4 regions of the Burkholderia sp. YIM B11467 genome follow, and region 1 is predicted to be linked to each of the others. Evidence: riboswitches for the same ligand, from Rfam matches in the RefSeq annotation. Region 1 holds a riboswitch; each other region holds the start of a gene.
What was found. A riboswitch is a leader RNA that binds a small molecule or an ion and turns the genes downstream of it on or off. The one in region 1 is predicted to bind cobalamin.

Region 2: linked by a shared signal. The riboswitch ahead of ACTRWB_RS25605 (FecCD family ABC transporter permease) and the one ahead of ACTRWB_RS19270 (HoxN/HupN/NixA family nickel/cobalt transporter) in region 1 are both predicted to bind cobalamin.
Region 3: linked by a shared signal. The riboswitch ahead of ACTRWB_RS08990 (TonB-dependent receptor domain-containing protein) and the one ahead of ACTRWB_RS19270 (HoxN/HupN/NixA family nickel/cobalt transporter) in region 1 are both predicted to bind cobalamin.
Region 4: linked by a shared signal. The riboswitch ahead of ACTRWB_RS35380 (CbtB domain-containing protein) and the one ahead of ACTRWB_RS19270 (HoxN/HupN/NixA family nickel/cobalt transporter) in region 1 are both predicted to bind cobalamin.

Annotation. Positions count from the first base shown of each region.
Region 1 covers NZ_JBQVSQ010000005.1:226,535-231,632, forward strand. The annotation lists gene cobN (cobaltochelatase subunit CobN) at 1-1,463, opposite strand, end outside; gene cobW (cobalamin biosynthesis protein CobW) at 1,470-2,549, opposite strand; gene ACTRWB_RS19270 (HoxN/HupN/NixA family nickel/cobalt transporter) at 2,575-3,633, opposite strand; cobalamin riboswitch at 3,822-4,086, opposite strand.
Region 2 covers NZ_JBQVSQ010000008.1:40,019-45,116, reverse strand. The annotation lists gene ACTRWB_RS25630 (SIMPL domain-containing protein) at 1-44, opposite strand, end outside; gene ACTRWB_RS25625 (EVE domain-containing protein) at 239-700, opposite strand; RNA gene ssrS (6S RNA) at 772-953, opposite strand; gene ACTRWB_RS25615 (cell division protein ZapA) at 1,034-1,348, opposite strand; gene ACTRWB_RS25610 (ATPase) at 1,345-1,695, opposite strand; cobalamin riboswitch at 1,851-2,103, shown strand; gene ACTRWB_RS25605 (FecCD family ABC transporter permease) at 2,263-3,261, shown strand; gene ACTRWB_RS25600 (ABC transporter ATP-binding protein) at 3,258-4,073, shown strand; gene cobT (nicotinate-nucleotide--dimethylbenzimidazole phosphoribosyltransferase) at 4,126-5,098, shown strand, end outside.
Region 3 covers NZ_JBQVSQ010000002.1:393,568-398,665, reverse strand. The annotation lists gene ACTRWB_RS08995 (AraC family transcriptional regulator ligand-binding domain-containing protein) at 41-1,099, shown strand; cobalamin riboswitch at 1,189-1,381, shown strand; gene ACTRWB_RS08990 (TonB-dependent receptor domain-containing protein) at 1,720-3,648, shown strand; gene ACTRWB_RS08985 (TetR/AcrR family transcriptional regulator) at 3,778-4,350, shown strand; gene ACTRWB_RS08980 (alpha/beta hydrolase) at 4,373-5,098, shown strand, end outside.
Region 4 covers NZ_JBQVSQ010000017.1:4,164-9,261, forward strand. The annotation lists gene ACTRWB_RS35370 (inorganic phosphate transporter) at 1-870, opposite strand, end outside; gene ACTRWB_RS35375 (histidine phosphatase family protein) at 1,030-1,617, opposite strand; cobalamin riboswitch at 1,669-1,806, shown strand; gene ACTRWB_RS35380 (CbtB domain-containing protein) at 1,840-2,049, shown strand; gene ACTRWB_RS35385 (CbtA family protein) at 2,063-2,785, shown strand; gene ACTRWB_RS35390 (LysR family transcriptional regulator) at 2,808-3,716, opposite strand; gene metE (5-methyltetrahydropteroyltriglutamate--homocysteine S-methyltransferase) at 3,843-5,098, shown strand, end outside.

The sequences.
Region 1 (5,098 bases):
AGCGTCGGGTCGGCTTCGGGCGGCCCCCAGCGCGCGTTCAGCGCGTCGCGTACGGAAGCCGGCAGCCGCGCGAAATGCGCGACGTAATCGGCCAGCGCAAAACTCTGGAACGCCGGGCGCAATGCATGCACGGCCGCGTCGTTGGTCACGCCTTCGGTGAGCCGCGCGATCAGCGCGTCGCCGTCGGGCGGCAGGTCGGCCACCGCGTAGCCCGCGTCGCGCAGCGCCGCGAGCACGCGCAGCGCGGACGCCGGCGTGTCGAGCCCGACACCGTTGCCGATCCGTCCTTCGCTTTGCGGATAGTTCGCGAGAATCAGCGCGACGCGCTTGCTCGCGTTGTCGAGCGTGCGCAGCCGGCACCAGCCGCGCGCCAGCGCCGCGACGAACGCGATCCGTTCGGCGTCCGGCTGGTAGCGCACGACGTCGACCTCGGTGTGCGGGCAGCGATACGCGAGCCCCTTGAAGCTCACCGCGCGCGTGACGATGCGCCCGTCGACCTCGGGCAGCGCGATGTGCATCGCGATGTCGCGCGCGTGCAGGCCCTGGTTGTCGGCCACCCATGCTTCGCGATTGCCACCGGACAGGATCACCTGCAGCACCGGCGCGTCGCCGGCGAGCACCTCCGGCTCGGCGGCGTCGATCGCGCCGGCCGCGAACGCGGTCGTATTCAGCACGAGCGCGACGCCGTGCGTGTCGCACAGCTGCGTGATGACCTCGCGGCTCACCGCGTCCTTCAGCGACGTCACCGCGATCGGCAGCGGATTCAGCCCTTCCCGCACGAGCGCGTCGGCCAGCGCGTCGAACACGGCCGTGTTCGCGGCCTGCCAGTGCGCGCGATAGAACAGGATCGCGACGACCGGCGCGCCGGGCGTCCAGCGCGGCCGCCAGTCGTCGACGCTCGCGCGGTCGCGCGCCGGGTGATACAGCGCGGCGGCCGGCAGCGGGCGCGGCAGCTCGGGTTCGTCGCCGAAGCCGAGCGTGTGGAACGCGATGCTGCGCAGCAGCGCCTCGGCGTTGTGCACGCCGCCTTCGCGCAGGTAGCGCCACCACAACCGGCACAGGTCGGGCGCGACCGTGCTCTTCGCGACGAGGTTCGGGTCTTCCTGCAGGTCGCCCGAGAACATCGCGAGCTGCTGCCCGCGCTTCGACGCGAGCGACACGGCCTGCTCGATTCCGTACGGCCAGTACGCTTCGCCGCCGAGATGATCGATCACGACCGTCTTCGCGTGGCGCAGCACGTCGTCGACATAGAAATCGACGGACGCCGGCTGCCGCAGGAACGTGACGTTCGCGAGCCGCACGCTCGGAAAGCCGGCCGGCAGCTGCGGCACGACGCTCGCGAGCAGCGACAGCGTCGTGTCGGCCGAGCTCAGGATCACGATGTCGGCCGGTTGCTGGTCGATCCGGACGACGCCCTGCGTATCGTCGACGAAGCCGCCCGGCGTGGTGCGCAGCAGATGCATCGCGCGTTACGCCTGTTGCGGTTCGGCCGCGCACGCGGCGTCGAACGCGCGCTGCAGTGCGGCCGCGTCGAGATCCTCGCCGATCAGCACGAAGCGGCTCGCGCGCGTTTCGCCGTCCTGCCAGCGACGGTCGAAATAGCTGTCGAAGCGGCGCCCGACGCCCTGGATCACGAGCCGCATCGGCGCGCCGGGCAGCGCGGCGAAGCCCTTCGCGCGATAGATCGTGTGCGTCTCGACGACGCGCTGCAGCGCGGCGATCGTCGCTTCGCGCGTGCCCGCGTCGCCCGATACGACGACCGAGTCGAAATCGTCGTGGTGGTGATCGTGATCACCGTCGTCGGCCGAGCCGTGATGGTCGTGACGCAGGTGGATCGTGTCTTCCGACGCCGATTCGAGCCCCAGCAGCATCGCGAGGTCGAGCTCGCCGCGCGTCGCGCGCACGATCTTCACCTGCGGCGGGATCTCGTCGCGGATCGCGGTTTCGATCTGCGCGAACTGCGTGTCGCCGACGAGATCGGCCTTGTTCACGATCACGAGATCGGCGGACGACAGCTGATCGGCGAACAGCTCGTGCAGCGGCGATTCGTGGTCGAGGTTCGGATCGGCGCGGCGTTGCGCGTCGACGGCCTGCGGGTTTTCCGCGAACTGGCCGCTCGCGGCGGCCGGCCCGTCGACGACGGTCACGACCGCGTCGACCGTGAAGCTGTTGCGGATCGTCGGCCAGTTGAACGCCTGCACGAGCGGCTTCGGCAGCGCGAGGCCCGACGTCTCGATCAGCACGTGGTCGATGTCCGCGCGCCGCTCGACGAGCGCTTCCATCACCGGATAGAACTCTTCCTGCACGGTGCAGCACAGGCAGCCGTTCGCGAGCTCGTAAAGCTGACCGGACGCTTCGCCCTGTGTGTCGTCGCAGCCGATGCCGCAACCCTTGAGGATTTCGCCGTCGATGCCGAGTTCGCCGAATTCGTTGACGATCACCGCGATGCGGCGGCCTTCGGCGTGCTGCAGGATGTGGCGCATCAGCGTCGTCTTGCCGCTGCCGAGAAAGCCCGTGACGATCGTGACGGGAAGCTTGCGTAGGGTCATGGTGGGTCCTGTGTCGAATGTGGGTTCAGGCCGAGATCGTCACTTCGATCTCGTCGTAGCGTTTGATGCGATAGATCGCGGCGGATACGAGCCAGCTCGCGAGGAACAGCCCGATCACGACGTAGCCGAGCATCCCGAAATGCGCGGCCGCCGTCGTCGCGAAGTCCCACACGGTGCCCTGCAGCGACAGCTTGTCGGCGAGCAGCGCCAGCACCTCGATGCCGCCGATCAGCGCCGCGACCAGCACCGATACGAACGTGATCGTCATGTTGTAGTAGATCTTGCGGATCGGCCGCACGTACGCCCAGCGATACGCCCCCATCATCAGGATGCCGTCGGTCGTGTCGACGAGCGTCATGCCGGCCGTAAACAGCGCGGGCAGCACCATCACCGACCAGAACGACAGGCCGCCCTGCACCTGCGTAGCCGAGATGCCGAACAGCGCGATCTCGGTCGCGGTGTCGAAGCCGATGCCGAACAGGAAGCCGATCGGATACAGGTGCCAGCTGCGCGACACGATCCGGAACAGCGGGCGGAAGATGCGCGCGAGCACGCCGCGCTGGTTCATCAGCAGGTCGAGATCTGCCTCGACGAGCGGCTCGCCGCGCTTCACCGCGCGAAACGTCCGGTACACGGACACCAGGATCATCAGGTTCGCGGCCGCGAGCAGCAGCAGGAAGAACGCGGATACGCAGGTGCCGATCGTGCCGCCCAGCTCGCGCATGCCGTCGAAGCGCGACAGCGACGCGGCGGTTGCCGCGACCACGGCCGACATCACGATCACGACCGTCGAGTGGCCGAGCGAGAAGAACAGTCCCGCGCCGAGCGGGCTGCGGCCCTCCTGCATCAGCTTGCGCGTGACGTTGTCGATGGCCGCGATGTGGTCGGCGTCGACCGCGTGGCGCAGCCCGAACACATACGCGAGCAGCGCGGTGCCGAGCAGCACGGGCTGGCCGTGGAAGGCGGCGAACGCCCAGACCCACGCGCCGACGTTGAAGGCGATCAGCAACGCATAGATCGCGACGATCTTGCCGCGCAGCCCGGATGAACTGTCGTTGAACAGGCGAAACAGCGAATCGAGCATGACGCTCCTTTGCGAACGGTCGACATGAAGCATGCCAACACGGCCGTCGCTGCGCGGCCCCGTGCGGTCTCGCCCTCCATCGGGCCGGATCATGCGCGCTTGCGCGGGCGGTCGGACGACGGGAATCGGGAAACGCTCGGGTGTCGGGCACGCTGCGGCCGTGGACGATGCGCCGCCTCCCCGCGGCGCTGAACCCCAACGTTTAGGCCGGTATCCGGGCTGACGAACACGCCGCTTCGCCTTCCCGGATGCGCGGGGCATCCAGTGGCGGTCGTCCGCATGCGTGCGGCATGCGGCGAAGCGGCGTTGCATCGTGGCGGGCACGATGCGTTCGCTTACCGTTGCGGGGGCAGCACAGGTTGGCTCGACTGCGACGCAGGCAGGCTCCCTGTTTCCCGTTTAACTGCGTGCGCCGGAGCGGCGCGCGCGAGCACCAAAACGCGTGCGAGTGTAGGCGCCGGGGGCGGGAGCGTCAAGGCGACGAGTGGCCAGGTCGGCCGGATGAACCGGCGGGCAGGGATCAGGCGCGGGTATGCCGGGGAAATCGTTCGACTGTCTGACGCGCCCAGCAACCCGTGCGGGATCGAACGCGCAGTAGTACGGCTCGCCATCCGAAGCGGTTTTTCAGAATTGACGGTTGATCACGTTGTCCGCGATAGCAAGGCCGGCGCCGCGGCAGGTACAGCGTGGGGTTGCGCGCAGAAACGTTCATTCTCTTTGGAGATTCGGATGATTGACGTTGCGCAGCCGATATTCGATTGTCCGATCCAGACAGTTTTCGATGATCGAGATAAACCACTGCGACACATTCGTTCAGACCATGAATATTGCCCGATTGTATGTGGCCATCGTCGTATGGCTGTCGATGGCGCTCTTGTTTCCGTTTGCCCTGAAGGGGATGGATTCCCCCCTTGCAACGGTCGCGAAAGTACTGATGTGGTCGTACTGCATTCTGCAAACGCTGCGGGAATCGAAGCGGTGCTTGTGAAGTAGCCCGCTGCGACAAAAAGCCGATCGCGTATATCGCACCTGTTTCGCCATCGGTATCGACAATCGTCAATCCAAGGAGATTCAACATGCGAAAACTCACTGCGAGTGAAATGAATCGGGTAAGTGGCGGAGACGGAGCCGTCCACGCCGTGCGCATTGGCGCACAGGCCAATCGAGGCAGCATCATGGCCGGTGGGTTCGCCGGAGCGATTTCGGGAGCGGCCAGCGGTGCGCTAAATGGAATGGGGGGCGCTACCGCAGCGGGCGGTACTGCCGGTTGCGGGCTTGCAATAGGCGGCCTGTTTGGCGCCGGTGTTGGCGCACTCGGGTTCGGAAACGGAGCCGCATCGGCCGTCGGCGCACTGGCCGGCGCTGCGGTCTGTGGCCCGAATCGCGGCGGCATCGGCGGCAGTTCCGGCTCGTCCGGAGGTTCAGGCGGCGGTGGATCCTGCGGCGCGGGCGGTTGCTGAAGCCT
Region 2 (5,098 bases), on a different contig from region 1:
GCGGCGAGGACGAGCGACAGCGCGAGTGCGGATTTCTTGGTCATTGTTGGACTCCTTGTGCGAGGGCGCGCAGGCGGATGACGCGTGCGCGACGCGGGCGTACCGCGCGACAAAAAAAACAACAGCCGGCCCGATCGGCCGACAGCGGTTGCTTAGGCCGCGCGAAACCAGCGCGAGTTCCGTTGCGGCGACGTGTACTGACCAGATTTGACGTTTGGCGCGCGCCTACTGCGTGCGCCTACTTCATCAGCTTTTCGGTGATGAACCGCCATTCGGCGCGCGTGACGGGCGTGATCGACAGCCGGTTGCCGCGGGCGAGCACGCGCATGTCGGCGAGCTCGTCGTGTTCGCGCAGCGCGGCGAGCGGCACGAGCGCCGACTTTTTCACGTAGCGCACGTCGACGAGCAGCCAGCGTGGTGCTTCCTGCGTCGACTTCGGGTCGTAATAGGGGCTTTTCGGATCGAACTGCGTGGGATCGGGGTAGGGCGTCGACGATACTTCGGCGAGGCCCGCGATGCCCGGCTCGGGGCAGCTCGAGTGATAGAACAGCACACCATCGCCGATCTTCATCGTGTCGCGCATGAAATTGCGCGCCTGATAGTTGCGCACGCCAGTCCACGGCAGCGAGCGCTGCGGTGCGTGAGCGAGATCGTCGATGCTTGCTTCGTCCGGTTCGGACTTCATCAGCCAGTATTGCATGGATCGTGATCGACGCAGAAAAAGGCTGCTACAAAAGGAAACGGCACCGGGACGTGCCCGATGCCGTTGGATAGGCCCCCGCCTTGGCCGCTAGGCCGGCATCCTGAACCTGAGGTTCAGAATTGGTCGCAGTTAGCAGCACTTCGGGTACATCAGACAGAGTGACGCGCGCGCCCGTGCTACAAATTTCCGCAACCGTGCACATGGCATTGGTTCAAGGAATATATGACCTTGGCGAACCAGGCAGGGAAGCTGACTGAACTGTATTTCGATGCGCCAATTTGACCACCGTTGATCGCCGAGATCAAGGGGAATCGACGTATCGATCAAACCTTACTGCGTCTCGTGCTGTGCAAGCACCGCGCCGAGCTGTTCGTTCATCTGGTGCATTGTACGACGGATTTCCTCCGCCGGAAATGCTTCACCGTGCCGCACGCTCGTTTGCAGCCGCAGCAATTCCGATGCGAGCGACAGCGCGGCCATGACGGCGATGCGATCGGTGCCGCGCACCGAGCTGTTCGAGCGGATTTTCGACATTTCGGCGTCGACGCGCGCGACTGCCTCGAGCAGCGCCGCTTCGGTCTCGGCCGAACAGGCGAGCCGATAGGGCTGACCGAGAATCGAGACTTCGATCTGCTTGGTGCTCATGCATGTTCTCCGTGGCTGGCCGCGTCATCGCCTTCCGTACGCGCCTGCGCATCCAGCAGGTCGAGCTGGTTGTCGGCTTGCTCCGCGTTTTTCGAGCGCGGCAGCTTTTCGAGAATCGCGTTCAGTTTCACCTGGGCGTCGTCGATCTTTGCCGACAACGTGTCGCGCTCGGCTGCGAGCGCATTGCGTTCGTCGCGCAGTTGCGCGAGTTCCGCGCGGACCGTGTCCGCTTCCGCGCGCAATTGCGCGACCTGCTCCTCGAGCGCGAGCCGTTCCGAGTGATAGCGCTTGTTCAGCGAGATCAGACGGCCAATATTTTGAGATAAGGTTTCGAGTTCGTTGAGCATTTGCTGCGTCCTCTAAAGACCCAGCATTTTAGCGCGGAATAACGCGCAATCCGACATCTGTAACGTTTCCAGTCGTAACACCCCTGCTTCTTGCCGCGAATAGGTGCGTCTTTTTGCATTCCCGGACGCTTCCTTGACGCTCGCGCGACCCGCTCCTAAACTGGCGCCGCCTCGGTGCTCGCGCGTGAACGCGCGGTTAAACGGGAAGCAGGGCGCGGGCTCCGCCAGGAAGCCGCCAACCTGCGCTGCCCCCGCAACGGTAAGCGGCCGCGTCCGGTGACGCAGGCCGGCTCGGGCGCGTTCCGCGTGAAGGTTTCGCGCACGGGCGCGGGCCACTGCGCGTCATCGCGCGGGAAGGCGAGCCGGTACGCCGCCAGCCCGGATACCGGCCGAGACGGGAAGCCCGCACGGGCTTCGTGACGCGCGGCCCGCGGGGAAGCGGGGTGCGCAACGCTTCACGGAATTCTCTTCGATGCTGACCCCAATCGTCTGCGCGACGCTTCTGTCATGCCCGGCCGGCAGCCGCCGGCGGATGCGCCGCGTGTCATGCGCGCGGCCTTACGCGGCATGAGCGCCGCACGCGCTGCCGCGATCTGGGCAACGCTGGCCGCCGTGGTCGCGTTGCTGTTCATCGCGTCGCTGTCGATCGGCAGCGTGCCGATGTCGCCATGGCAGGCGCTCGCGTCGCTCGTGCCGCATGGCGGCGATGCGCTGTTCGCCGATATCGTCCGCACGCTGCGCCTGCCGCGTGCGCTCGCGGGCTTCGCGTGCGGCGCGCTGCTCGCGCTTGCCGGTGCGCTGCTGCAGGTGCTGCTGCGCAATCCGCTTGCGGAACCGTACGTGCTCGGCGTGTCCGGCGGCGCGGCCGGTTTCGCGCTCGTCGCGATGATCGCGGGCGGCGCGTGGTGGCTCGTCGATGCATCGGCGTTCGCCGGCTCGCTCGTGTCGGTCGCGCTCGTGCTCGGTCTCGCGCGCCGCGAACTGTGGCGCGGCGATTCGCGCGACGCGTCGCCGCGGCTGCTGCTCACGGGCGTCGTGATCGCGGCGGGGTGGGGCGCGCTCGTCACGTTGCTGCTGTCGCTCGCGCCCGATGCGCGGCTGCGCGGCATCATCTTCTGGCTGACGGGCGACCTGAACGGCGTGACGGCGCCGTGGTTCGCGTGGGGCGCGCTGCTGCTGAGCGCATGCGTCGCGCTGCCGGCCGCGCCGCAACTGAACGTGCTGCTGCGCGGCGACGCGACCGCGCTTGCGCTCGGCGTGCCCGTCGCGCGTCTGCGCGTGCGGATCTATCTTGTCGCGTCGCTGGCCGCTGCGGCCGCGGTGACGACGGCCGGCACGATCGGCTTCGTCGGCCTCGTCGTGCCGCACGCGCTGCGGCTCGCGTTCGGCAACGACCAGCGGATGCTGCTGCCGGCCGCGATGCTCGCGGGCGGCGGCGGCGTGATGGCGGCCGACCTGCTCGCGCGCACCGCGATCGCGCCCGCGCAACTGCCGGTCGGCGTGATGACCGCGTTGATCGGCGTGCCGGTGTTCCTGTGGATGTTGCTGAGGAGACCGATGCGATGACGCATGCCGCATTGCACGCCGGCGGCGGCGACCTGACCTGCGCGACCGTCGACCTGACGCTGAAGGCCGGCGCGCGCACGCTGCTCGACGGACTCGCGCAGGCGTTCCGCCCCGGCGAGATCTGGTGCGTCGCGGGGCCGAACGGTGCGGGCAAGACGACGCTGCTTGCGACGCTCGCGGGGCTGCAGCCGCCGGCCGGCGGGCATGTCGAGATCGACGGCCGGCCGCTGGCCGCGTGGCCGCCCGCGCAACTCGCGCAGCGCCGCGCGCTGATGTCGCAGCAATTGCACGACGCGTTCAGCGCGACCGTGTTCGACACGGTGCTGCTCAACCGCTTTCCGTATCTCGGCGGCTGGGGCTGGGAGCGCGACGGCGACCGCGCGGCCGCGCGCGAGGCGCTCGCGACGTTCGACCTGACCGCGCTTGCGTCGCGCGACGTGCTGTCGCTGTCGGGCGGCGAGCGGCAGCGGGTCGCGCTGGCCGCGACGCTGTGCCAGGATGCGCCACTGATGCTGCTCGACGAGCCGCTTGCGCATCTCGACCTGCATCACCAGATCGATTGCCTGACCGCGCTGGCCGCATGGCTCGACGCAGGCCCACGCACTGTGCTGTTCTCGTGCCACGACCTGAATCTCGCGCGGCGTTTCGCGACGCATGCGCTGCTGCTCGACGGCCGCGGCCACGCGTGGGCCGGCCCCGTGCACGATGTGCTGACGCCCGAACGCGCGAGCGACGCGTTCGGTTATCCGCTCGTGCTGATCCGCGAGAACGGCCGCGACGCGCTGCTGCCGGCGTGGCCCGAGCGACAATGACGTTTCCTTTCCCGATGCGCGGCGCAGGCCGCACCCACGACACGGCTCTTCGATGACGAATTCGACCCACTTCCCGCCCGCGATCGCGCCGCTCGACGAAACGCTGCGCAAGCGCCTGCAGCATGTGATCGATCACAAGACCAAGCCGCCCGGCAGCCTTGGCCAGCTCGAGGCGATCGCGCTGCAGATCGGCCTGATCCAGCGCACCGAGCGGCCGGTCGTGCAGCGCCCCGTGATGATCGTGTTCGCCGGCGATCACGGGATCGCGGCCGAGGGCGTCAGTCCTTATCCGCAAGCGGTGACCGCGCAGATGGTCGCGAACTTCCTGGCCGGCGGTGCGGCGATCAACGCGTTTTCGGGCGTCGCGCAGAGCACGCTCGAGATCGTCGATGCGGGCGTGGCGTCGCCGCTGCCGCTGTCCGACCGGCTGGTGTCGCTGCCGGTCGCGCGCGGCACGCGCAACTTCGCGGCGGAGCCGGCGATGACGCACGACGAGGCGATGACGGCGCTCGTGGCCGGTGCGGCGCGGGTGCGCCTGCATGCATCGCTCGGCACGAACGTGATCGGCTTCGGCGAGATGGGGATCGCCAACACATCGTCGGCCGCGTGCCTGATGAGCCGCCTGCTCAGCGTGCCGATCGACGCATGCGTCGGGCGCGGCACGGGCCTCGACGACCAGGGCCTCGCGCACAAGCGCGCGGTGCTGGGCCGCGCGCTCGTCAAGCACTCGCACGCGATCGCGCCGCTCGACGTGCTCGCGACGTTCGGCGGCTTCGAGATCGCGATGATGACGGGCGCGTATCTCGCGGCCGCGAGCGAGCGGATGACGATTCTCGTCGATGGCTTCATCGCGACGGCCGCGCTGCTCGTCGCCGAGCGTATCGTGCCCGGCGTGCGCGATTACTGCGTGTTCTCGCATACGTCGCACGAGGCCGGGCACCGGCGCATGCTCGAGCATTTCGGCGCGAAGCCGCTGCTCGCGCTCGACCTGCGGCTCGGTGAGGGCACGGGTGCGGCGCTCGCGC
Region 3 (5,098 bases), on a different contig from region 1:
GCTCACCGGCCCCTGTCGCAACGATCAGAACGGGAGACACATGAAACAGCGCGCCATGCCGGCCAGCGGCCGGGTCCTGCCGGGCCTCGACGCGCGCCTGCTGAGCGAACTCACGCGCAGCGGCGCGCCGCCGGCCGACCGCGATGCGCAGCCGCGGCAAGATGCGACGGCGACGCGCGGCTTCGTCGCGCTCTACCGCGACGCGATCGAGCGGCTCGAGGCACAGGTCGCGCGCGGCAACGGCCATCCGCCGATGCGCAAGCAGGAAGTCGACCTGATGTGCCGCTGCCTGCTGAGCTGCGCGACGCTCGCCGACGCGATCCGCTGCGCGCGCGACTTCTGCGAGATGCTGACGCCGCGCGCCGGTACGCTGTCGCTCTCGGTACGCGACGCTCGCGCGACGTTCCGGATGGACTCGCTGCGCCGCACGCGCAGCCCGGCCGCATGCCTCGTCGACCTGACGGGGCTGTTCTGCTATCTGCAGCTGTTCGGCTGGCTGATCGGGCAGCCGCTGCGGCCGGACGAAGTCTGGCTCGGCCATCCGCGCCGCGACGACGCGATGCCGCTGCTCGGCTTGTTCAACGCGCCGGTCGACGTCGGCCGGAAAACCTACGGCTTCTCGTTCGATGCGGCGCGGCTCGATCACCGCGTGATCCGGCAGCCGGGCGAGCTCGACGCGTTTCTCGTCGATTTCCCGTTTCGTCTGATCGATGCGGCACCGGCCGTCGTGTCCTGGGCGCAGCAGGTGCGCGGCTTTCTCGATGCGGCGCTCGCGCGCGAACAGGCGCTGCCGGCGCTCGCGGAACTGGCCGCGTGGCTCGGCGTCAGCGAGGCGACACTGCGGCGCCGGCTCGCAACCGAAGGCAGCGGATATCACGTGCTGCGCGAGCAATGCCTGGCCGACGCTGCACGGCGATGCCTGCACGAGACCGACTGGCCGGTGACCCGCGTGGCCGCGTTTCTCGGCTTCGGCGGCGAAGAGGCGTTCAGGCGCGCGTTCGTGCGCTGGACCGGCGTCGCGCCGAGCCGGTTCAGGCGCGAGCATGCAACCTCGAGCCCACCCGTTTCGTCAGACATGAAACGCGGCGTCGGCGCATAAAAGAAAGGATTTCGAAAGTTTTTACCGGGCAATGACGTTTTTTCGCATCCTCGCGCGACCGAAGAATTGACGCGCCGGAGTGCGCGCCATTACGCTTGCGCGCTGATGGTTCCCGGAGACGGGATCAAAAGGGAACGCAGGAGAGGCGGCGCCTCGAATCTGCGGCTGCCCCCGCAACTGTGAGCGGCGAATTCGTGCCACTGCGTGCCACTGGGAAACCGGGAAGGCCGGCACGGATGACGACCCGCGAGCCAGGAGACCTGCCATCGACCCGAGGTCCAAGCAGCCGCACCGGGCGGGGTGTCCCGGAGCGCCAAGCACCGCCATTGGCGGTCGCCCGTTGCATGGACGGCCCGACCTCAGGATCCTTCAGATGTCCTTCGTTCCCGAATCCGCTTCCCCGCCGGAAGCGTCGCACCGGCACGCCGCCGGCAGGCGCGGCCTGCCCGCGCGCATACGGCTTGCGCCATCGATCGCGTCGTCCGGCATGTGCCGCGCCTGCACCCGCGACGGCCCGCCGCGCGGCCCGGCCACGCCATGACCCAGGAACAAACCGGCCGGCCCTGCCCGCCCCCCGCACACGATCGCCGTACGCGCAACACGCTCACTCTCGCTGCCTCATGAACATTCGTTACCTCCTTGCCACGTCCGCCGCCACCGCGCTGCTCTCCCCGATCGCCCATGCCGCCGGCGACGCAGCGCTCCCGCAGCCGTCCCAGCCCGCGGAAGGCGCCGACCTGCCGACGATCAGCGTGACCGACACGCGGTACCTGCCCGAATCGTTCGACCGGCGTTATGCGTCGACGCAGGTGCTCACGCGCGAGGATCTCGACCGGCTGTCGCCGAGCGACCCGAGCATCACGCAGGCACTCGCGACGCTGCCGGGCGTCACCGTTTCGCAGAGCGGCGGCCCCGGCTCATCCTCGTCGGTCAGCATTCGCGGCTCGTCGGCCAGCCAGGTCGCCGTGTTCATCGACGGCATCCGGATCGGCTCGCCGACTACCGGCATCGCACCGTGGGCCGACCTGCCGACCGAAGCGTTCGAACGCGTCGAAGTGATTTCGGGCCCGGCCGCCGCGTCGTTCGGCGCCAATGCGATGGGCGGCGTCGTACAGCTCTTCACGCGCCGTGCGTCCAACCAGCCGAACCAGACCACCGTCTCGTTCGGCGGCGGCTCGAACAAGACGTTCGACACGCAGTTCCGCACGTCGGGCACCGTGCCGTCGACGGGGCCGCTTGCCGCGCTCGGCGGTCTTACCTATTCGCTCGGGCTGCACGACTACAACACGGCCGGCATCGATGCGACGCGGCCCTTCTTCTCCGGTCACGAGGCCGGCCGCAATCCGTATCACGCGCAGGATCTCGATGCGCGCCTCGGTTACGCGCGCGACAACTGGTCGATCTCGACGTTCGCGCTGTATCACCGCTCCGATCTGTCCTTCGACAACCTCGGTTATGCGAACCGCGAGCTCGATCACCAGCTGACGACCGGTGTCGCGTTCCATCTCGACATCACGCCCGACACGCAGTTCGACCAGTCCTTTGGTTATGCGAACGATCGCCAGTTCATCTACGCGGACAACCCGGCCCTCGCGACCGACCAGATCAATTCGCAACGCTTCAGCATCTCGACGTCGCTGACGCATCAGGAGCACGGGTTCCGCCTGTTCGGCCTGCCGCTGTCGGGCGAATCGAAGCTGGCCTACGACTTCACGCGCGAACAGGCGTTCCTGCCGATCGACATTCCCGGCGGCGTGCCGACGCGCAACGACTCCGCGTTCTCGCTGCATCAGTCGGCCACGCTCGGCAGCGTGACGATGTTCCTCGCGGGTCGCCACGAAATCATCGCCGGGCAATCCGTGAACACGGGCAACGCCGCGTTGTCGTGGGCGATCACGCCGGTCTATACGGCGCGCGTGTCGTACGGCAATGCGTACCGCCTGCCGAGCTTCAACGACCTGTACTACCCCGGCTACGGCAATCCGAACCTCAGCCCGGAACGCAGCACGTCGGTCGAGGCCGCGATCGACGCGAACACGTCGTACGGCACGTTCACCGCCGCGATCTACGACACGCGGGTCAACAACCTGGTCGCCTACAACCCGGCGACGTTCTCGCCGATCAACATCGGCCGCTCGCATATTCGCGGCATCGACCTGTCGTACAAGGGGACGATCGGCCGCTCGACGCCGGTGAGCGTCGCGGTCGGCATCCTGAATCCGCAGGACGAGACCAACCAGACCTGGCTCAACCGCCGGCCGCGCCAGACGGTCAGCCTCAACGTCGACCACACGTGGGACGAACTGCACCTGCATGCGCTGAGCACCGGCGCGTCGCTGCTCTACGGCGGTTCGACGTTCGACGACCCGGCCAACACGCAGTATCTGCCGTCGTACCTGACGGTGAGCCTGCGCGCGTCGTACCGGATCAATTCGCACCTGACGGTGTCGGCATCGCTGTCGAACCTGTTCGACCGGCAGTACATGACCGCGTACGGCTACAACACGCTCGGACGCACCGCGTTCGGCAAGGTCAGCTACACGTTCTGACCGCCCCGTGCATCGGCGCCTGCGTCGCGGGCGCCGATGCGTATCGGCGCAACCGGCGCGCGCGGGAAATTGACATCGCCGCAAAAACTAATAGAATTAGTTTTTTGACTAACCCGCATAGCATCCGTCATGGCGCGTGCCGGCATTACCGTAGACAGGCTCGTCGAAGCCGGTGCGCAGCTCGCCGATGAAACCGGCTTCGAGCAGCTCACCGGCGCGGCGCTCGCGCGGCACTTCGACGTCAAGCTGGCCAGCCTGTACTCGCATATCCCGAGTTTCGACGATCTCAAGAGCCGGATCGCGTTGTTCGCGCTGAAGGAGCTCGCCGAGCGCGCGACCGACGCATTGGCCGGCCGCACCGGCAAGGACGCGCTGGCCGCGCTCGCGAACGTCTATCGCGACTATGCGCGCGCGCACCCCGGCCGCTTTGCGGCCGCGCGCCATCCGGTGAGCGCCGAGCGCGCCGCCGAAAGCGCGGGCGGCCGGCTCGTCAGGATGACCTCCGCGGTGCTGCGCAGCTACGACATTCCGGACGCCGAACAGGCTCATGCGATCCGCCTGCTGGGCGGCTTCTTCATGGGCTATGTGACGCTCGAAAGCGCGGGCGGTTTCTCGCACAGCGCGCCGGATTCCGACGCGTCGTGGTCGCGCAGTCTCGATGCGCTGGACGTGATGCTGCGTCACTGGCCTTCGGCCGCATGACGCATCGAACGGAAATCACGCGATGAAAGACAAACCTGACGGCGTCGTCCTGCCGAGCCGTGTCGTTCCCTTCCCGACCTCGATCAGCGACGAAGCGCGCACCGCGTTGCAACGGCTGGTCGGCGACGACGGCGTGCCGCTGAACGCGCGGCACGTGATGCCGGCGCCGGACGATGTCGACGCCTGGCTGCGCGTAAAAGCGGCCACCGATGCGCACTACGCGGCCGCCGTCGAGCAGCTCGGCGGCTATCTGCGTTCGAGCGTGGCAACGATCCGGGCCGGCGACGCGGACGTGCATGTCGCGACGCCCGACGCACCGGCTTCCGGCGAATGCGCGTACATCGACCTGCATGGCGGCGCGCTGATCTTCGGCGGCGGCGCTGCATGCCGGGCCGGCGCGCGGATGCAGGCCGACCGGCTCGGCATCCGCTGCTACGGCGTCGACTACCGCCTGCCGCCCGAGCATCCGTACCCGGCCGCGCTCGACGATTGCATCGCGGCGTATGCGTATGTGCTGGAGCGCTACGCACCGGAAAACATCGTCATCGGCGGCCGCTCGGCGGGCGGCAACCTCGCCGCCGCGATGGTGCTGCGCGCCCGCGACGAAGGCTTGCCGCTGCCGGCCGCGCTGGTGCTGCTGTCGCCGGAAGCCGACCTGACGGAATCCGGCGACAGCTTCGAAACCAACCGGCTCGTCGATGTCGTGTTGCCGGCGTCGCTGATGTCGAACAACCTGCTCTACGCGAAT
Region 4 (5,098 bases), on a different contig from region 1:
CGGCGTAACGGCCTTGTTCAGCGCATACGCGGTCGGCACCGTGCCGATCAGGATCAGCATGATGAGGCCCATCCCTTTCTGCCCGTCGTTCGAACCGTGTGCGAACGACACGCCCGTGCAGGTCAGGATCAGCAGGCAGCGAATCCAGAACGGCGGCGGCTGATCCTTCGGCGGCTCCTTGTACAGCTCCGGAATCCGCACGACGGCCTTCAGCACGAGCAGCAGCAGCGACGCGCACAGGAAGCCGACGATCGGCGAGAACAGCAGCGACTTGCCGACGCCGAGCGCCTGGCCCCAGTCGACGCCGCTCGTGCCGGACGGCCCGTGCATCAGCTGGTTCATCAGCCCGACGCCGATGATCGACCCGATCAGCGTATGCGAGCTCGACGACGGCAACCCGAAATACCAGGTCGCGAGGTTCCACACGATCGCGGCGATCAGCAGCGCGAACACCATCGCGAAGCCCGAACCGCTGCCGACCTGCAGGATCAGCTCGACCGGCAGCAACTGCAGGATGCCGAACGCGACCGCGCCGCTCGAGACCATCACGCCGAGGAAGTTCCACATGCCGGACCAGATCACCGCGACGTTCGGCGTCAGCGAGTGCGTGTAGATCACGGTGGCGACCGCGTTCGCGGTGTCGTGGAAACCGTTGACGAATTCGAAGCCGAGCGCGATCAGCAGCGCGGCGCCGAGCATCAGGTACGGAAACAGCGATGCTTCGCGGACCGACGACAGATCGTCGATCAGGTGCATGGCGATATAGACGGCGCCGATCGCGAGCACCAGCAGGAAGACGGCATAACCGACTTGCCGGGTGCGTTCGACGGAGCCCGAATTGTTCGAGGCGGACGAAGCAGGTTGATTCATGACGGCATCTCGTAGGGGAATCGCGTCTGATCCTAGCTTCGGCCAGCAGTCAGTTTGATGACAGTCGGGATGGCGAACGGTATGTCTTACAGCGATGTAAGCAGAGCGCCGGCACGCATCTTCGGCCACATGGCGCACGCAACTCGGCACGACATGGGCTTACGCATCAGTGTCGCGCCGATCGACATCCGCGATCAACATCCATCCATGCGGCGATGCGGCGAATGTCGTGCATGACAGCGGCGCGACGTCGACGCGAGTCGCGGCCTTGGAATCCATCCGCAGAGCCTGCGCGACGGCCGCGCGAATGATCGCCGCATGCGTGATCGCGACGATGTCGCGCTCGTGCTGCAGCGCGTTCAACCATGTGCCGACACGCCGCATCGCTGCGTCGAACGATTCGCCGCCGTGTGGCGATGCGGACGGATCGCCGATCCATGCACCCAATTCGTCAGGACAGTCGCGGCCGAGATCGTGCAGCCGCTGGCCGCGCCAGTTGCCGTAGTCGATGTCGCGCAGCGCGTGATCGATGTCGGCACGTAGCCCGAGCGCATCGGCAGTCTGTCGCGCGCAGCGGGCGGGGCTGCACAGCACGATCGCGCCGGCGAGGCCCGCCCACCGGTCGCGCAGCGCGGCGGCGTCGGCGAGCCCGCGCGCGTCGAGCGGATCGTCGTCGGGAAACGTGCCGGTGCGCATCGCACGGGTCGATGCGTGTGCGATCAGGCGCAGCGAGGCATGCAGGGTCATGTCGGTTGTCGGAGGGGCCGGGCGGAACGTGCGGTCGCTCGCACGCCGTTACTTCAACACGCGGACTTTCGCGCGTACAATCCGCCCGATACGAAACGCGGAAGCCGGTGCAATTCCGGCGCGGTCGCGCCACTGTAACCGGGGAATCTCGATCCCGGAAGCCAGACCTGCCTTCGTACCCATCCAACATTTGTCGGGGCGCGATTCCCCTGAGGTGCATCCATGAGCGAAGCAGTGCTGAAGCCGGTCGTCGTGCCGGCACCCATCCCCGTCCGTGAACTGTTGCCGTGGGCCGTGTTCGTCGGCCTGATCCTGCTGCTCGCACTGTATTTCGTCGGCGCGGAACAAGGCGCGACGTCGCTCGTGCCGGGCATGTATGTGCACGAATTCGTCCACGACGGCCGCCATCTGCTCGGCTTTCCCTGCCACTGACGCGGAGAACACGATGGTCGGAAAGCTGCTCATGCGCGGGATGCTCGCAGGCATCGCCGCGGGCCTCCTCACGTTCGGTTTCGCGAAAATCGTCGGCGAACCGCAAGTCGATCAGGCGATTTCCTTTGAAGAAAAACTCGACGCCGCCAAAGGCGACGCGCCGGAGCCCGAGCTGGTCAGTCGTCACACGCAGGCCGGCCTTGGCTTGCTGACCGGTGTCGTGACCTATGGCGCGGCATTCGGCGGGCTGTTCTCGCTGGTCTTTGCGTTCGCGTACGGGCGCGGCGGCCGCCTCCCGGCACGGCCGCTGGCCGCGTGGCTCGCACTGGCGGCGTTCATCGCGCTCGTGATCGTGCCGAACCTCAAGTACCCGGCCAATCCGCCGTCGGTCGGCGATCCCGACACGATCGGCTATCGCACGGGCCTGTTCTTCCTGATGATCGCGATCTCGATCGCGACGATGGTGTTCTCGGTCAGCGTGCGCCGCCATCTGCTGGCGAAGCTCGGCCAATGGAACGCGTCGATCGTCGCCGGGCTCGTGTTCGTCGCGATCATCGCGGCGGTGCAGTTCGGGCTGCCGTCGATCAACGAGGTGCCGGCCGCTTTCCCGGCCGCCGTGCTGTGGAAGTTCCGCGTCGCGGCGATCGGCATGCAGGTGATCATGTGGACGACGATCGGCCTGCTATTCGGCGCGTGGGTCGAGCGCGGCGAACGCATCGGCATGCGCGCCGCCTGACGCGTCCTGCAACCGGGCGCGCCTAGCGCAGCATGCGCGGCGCGCTCCACGTCGATTCGCGCGCGAGCGCGACGAACGCGGCCAGATAGTCGATCGCCGCGTCCGCCTCGCGGATGCCGAGAAAGATCTGCTTCGCGATGCCCTTCTTGCCGAGCTTGACCGGCACGACCGGCATCCGGTCCGCGTATTCGTCCGCGAGCCATCTCGGCAGCGCGGCCACGCCGCGCCCGCTCGCCACCATCTGCAGCATGATGTCGGTCGTTTCGATCGACTTGTGCCGCCTCGGCACGATGCCGGCCGGCGTCAGGAACTGGTTGTAGATGTCGAGCCGGTCGGTTTCGACCGGGTAGGTGATCAGGATCTCGTCGGTCAGTTGCTCGGGCGTCACGTAGTCGGCGTTCGCGAACCGGTGTGAGTCAGCGACCACCAGCACCTGCTCGTAATCGAATACCGGAACGAAGTGCAGACCCGGCTTGTTCAGCGGATCGGGCGTGACGAGCACGTCGATGTCGTAACCGAACAGCGCGCCGATGCCGCCGAACTGGAAGCGCTGCTTCACGTCCACGTCGACGTCGGGCCAGCGCGACAGATACGGTGACACGACCTTCAGCAGCCACTGGTAACACGGGTGGCATTCCATCCCGATGCGCAGCGTGCCGCGCTCGCCCTTCGCGTACTGCTTCATCCGCTCTTCGGCGAGCTCGAACTGCGGCAGCAGCCGGTTCGCCAGCTTCAGCAGATATTGCCCGCCCTGCGTGAGCCGCAGGCCGCGGCCTTCCCGATCCCAGATCGGCGTGCCGAGCTGCTGCTCGATTTTCCGGACGGTATGGCTGAGCGCCGATTGCGTGAGATGCAGCGCGTTGGCGGCCGCGGTCAGCGAGCCCTGGCGCTCGACTTCACGAATGACGACGAGATGGAATCGTTCCAGCATGGTTATCGCTCACCCAACAGATACATGAACAATTTTAATGGATGAATGAAATAATGCCATTTTATTTCATGTATTGAAATCCCTATCATGGCTGCCGGACATTCACTACATCTGGACGGCAGCGTCATGGTCACCACACACAACCTTGGTTTCCCGCGAATCGGCGCGAAGCGCGAACTCAAGTTCGGTCTCGAACGCTACTGGAAAGGCGAATCGTCGCGCGACGAGCTGAAGGCGCTCGGCGCGCAGCTGCGCCAGCGCCACTGGAACGACCAGCGCGATCTGGATCTGGCGCCGCTCGGCGACTTCGCGTTCTACGACCAGGTGCTCGACATGAGCTTCACGCTCGGCAACCTGCCGAAGCGCGTGCAGGGCTTCCACGGCGACGTGCTCGACAACTATTTCCGCGTCGCGCGCGGCCGGTCGGCGCAGTCGGCGGAAGAGCATGCCGCGTGCTGCGGCGGCGTCTCGGCCGGTGAAATGACGAAGTGGTTCGACACGAACTATCACTACATCGTGCCGGAATTCCACGCGGACACGAACTTCTCGCTCGACCCGTCGCGCCTGCTCCAGCAACTGGCGGAAGCGCAGGCGCAGGGTGTGGCCGTGAAGCCGGTGATCCTCGGTCCCGTCACGTACCTGTGGCTCGGCAAGGCGAAGGACGATTCCGATCGCCTCGCACTGCTGCCGAAGCTGCTGCCCGTGTACGGCGCGCTGCTCGACACGCTGACCGCGCAGGGCGTCGAATGGGTGCAGATCGACGAACCGATTCTCGTCACCGAGCTCGACGCCGAATGGCGGCACGCATTCCGCACCGCCTATGCGACGCTGGAAACGCGCCGCATCAAGCTGCTGCTCGCCACCTACTTCGGGCAGCTTCAGGACAACCTGACGCTCGCGGCCTCGCTGCCGGTCGACGGCCTGCATATCGACGCGATCAATGCACGCGACGAAGTCGACGCACTGGTGCGCGAACTGCCGGCCGGGCGCGTGCTGTCGGTGGGCGCGATCAACGCCCGCAACATCTGGAAGACGGACCTGAACGCGACGCTCGACTGGCTCGAACCGCTCGCGAAGCAGCTCGGCGATCGCCTGTGGCTCGCGCCGTCGTGCTCGCTGCTGCACGTGCCGGTCGATCTCGCGAGCGAGGAGAAGCTCGACGCGGAGATCCGTTCGTGGCTCGCGTTCGCGCTGCAGAAGCTCGACGAACTGAAGGTGCTCGCCACCGCGCTGAACGAAGGCCGCGACCAGGTGGCCGATGCGCTTGCCGCGAATGCCGCCGCGATCGACTCGCGCCGCCGCTCGCCGCGCGTGAACAACCCGGTGGTGAAGGCCTCGATCGCGCGTATCGACGCGCAGCTCGGCAACCGCGTGAGCCCCTA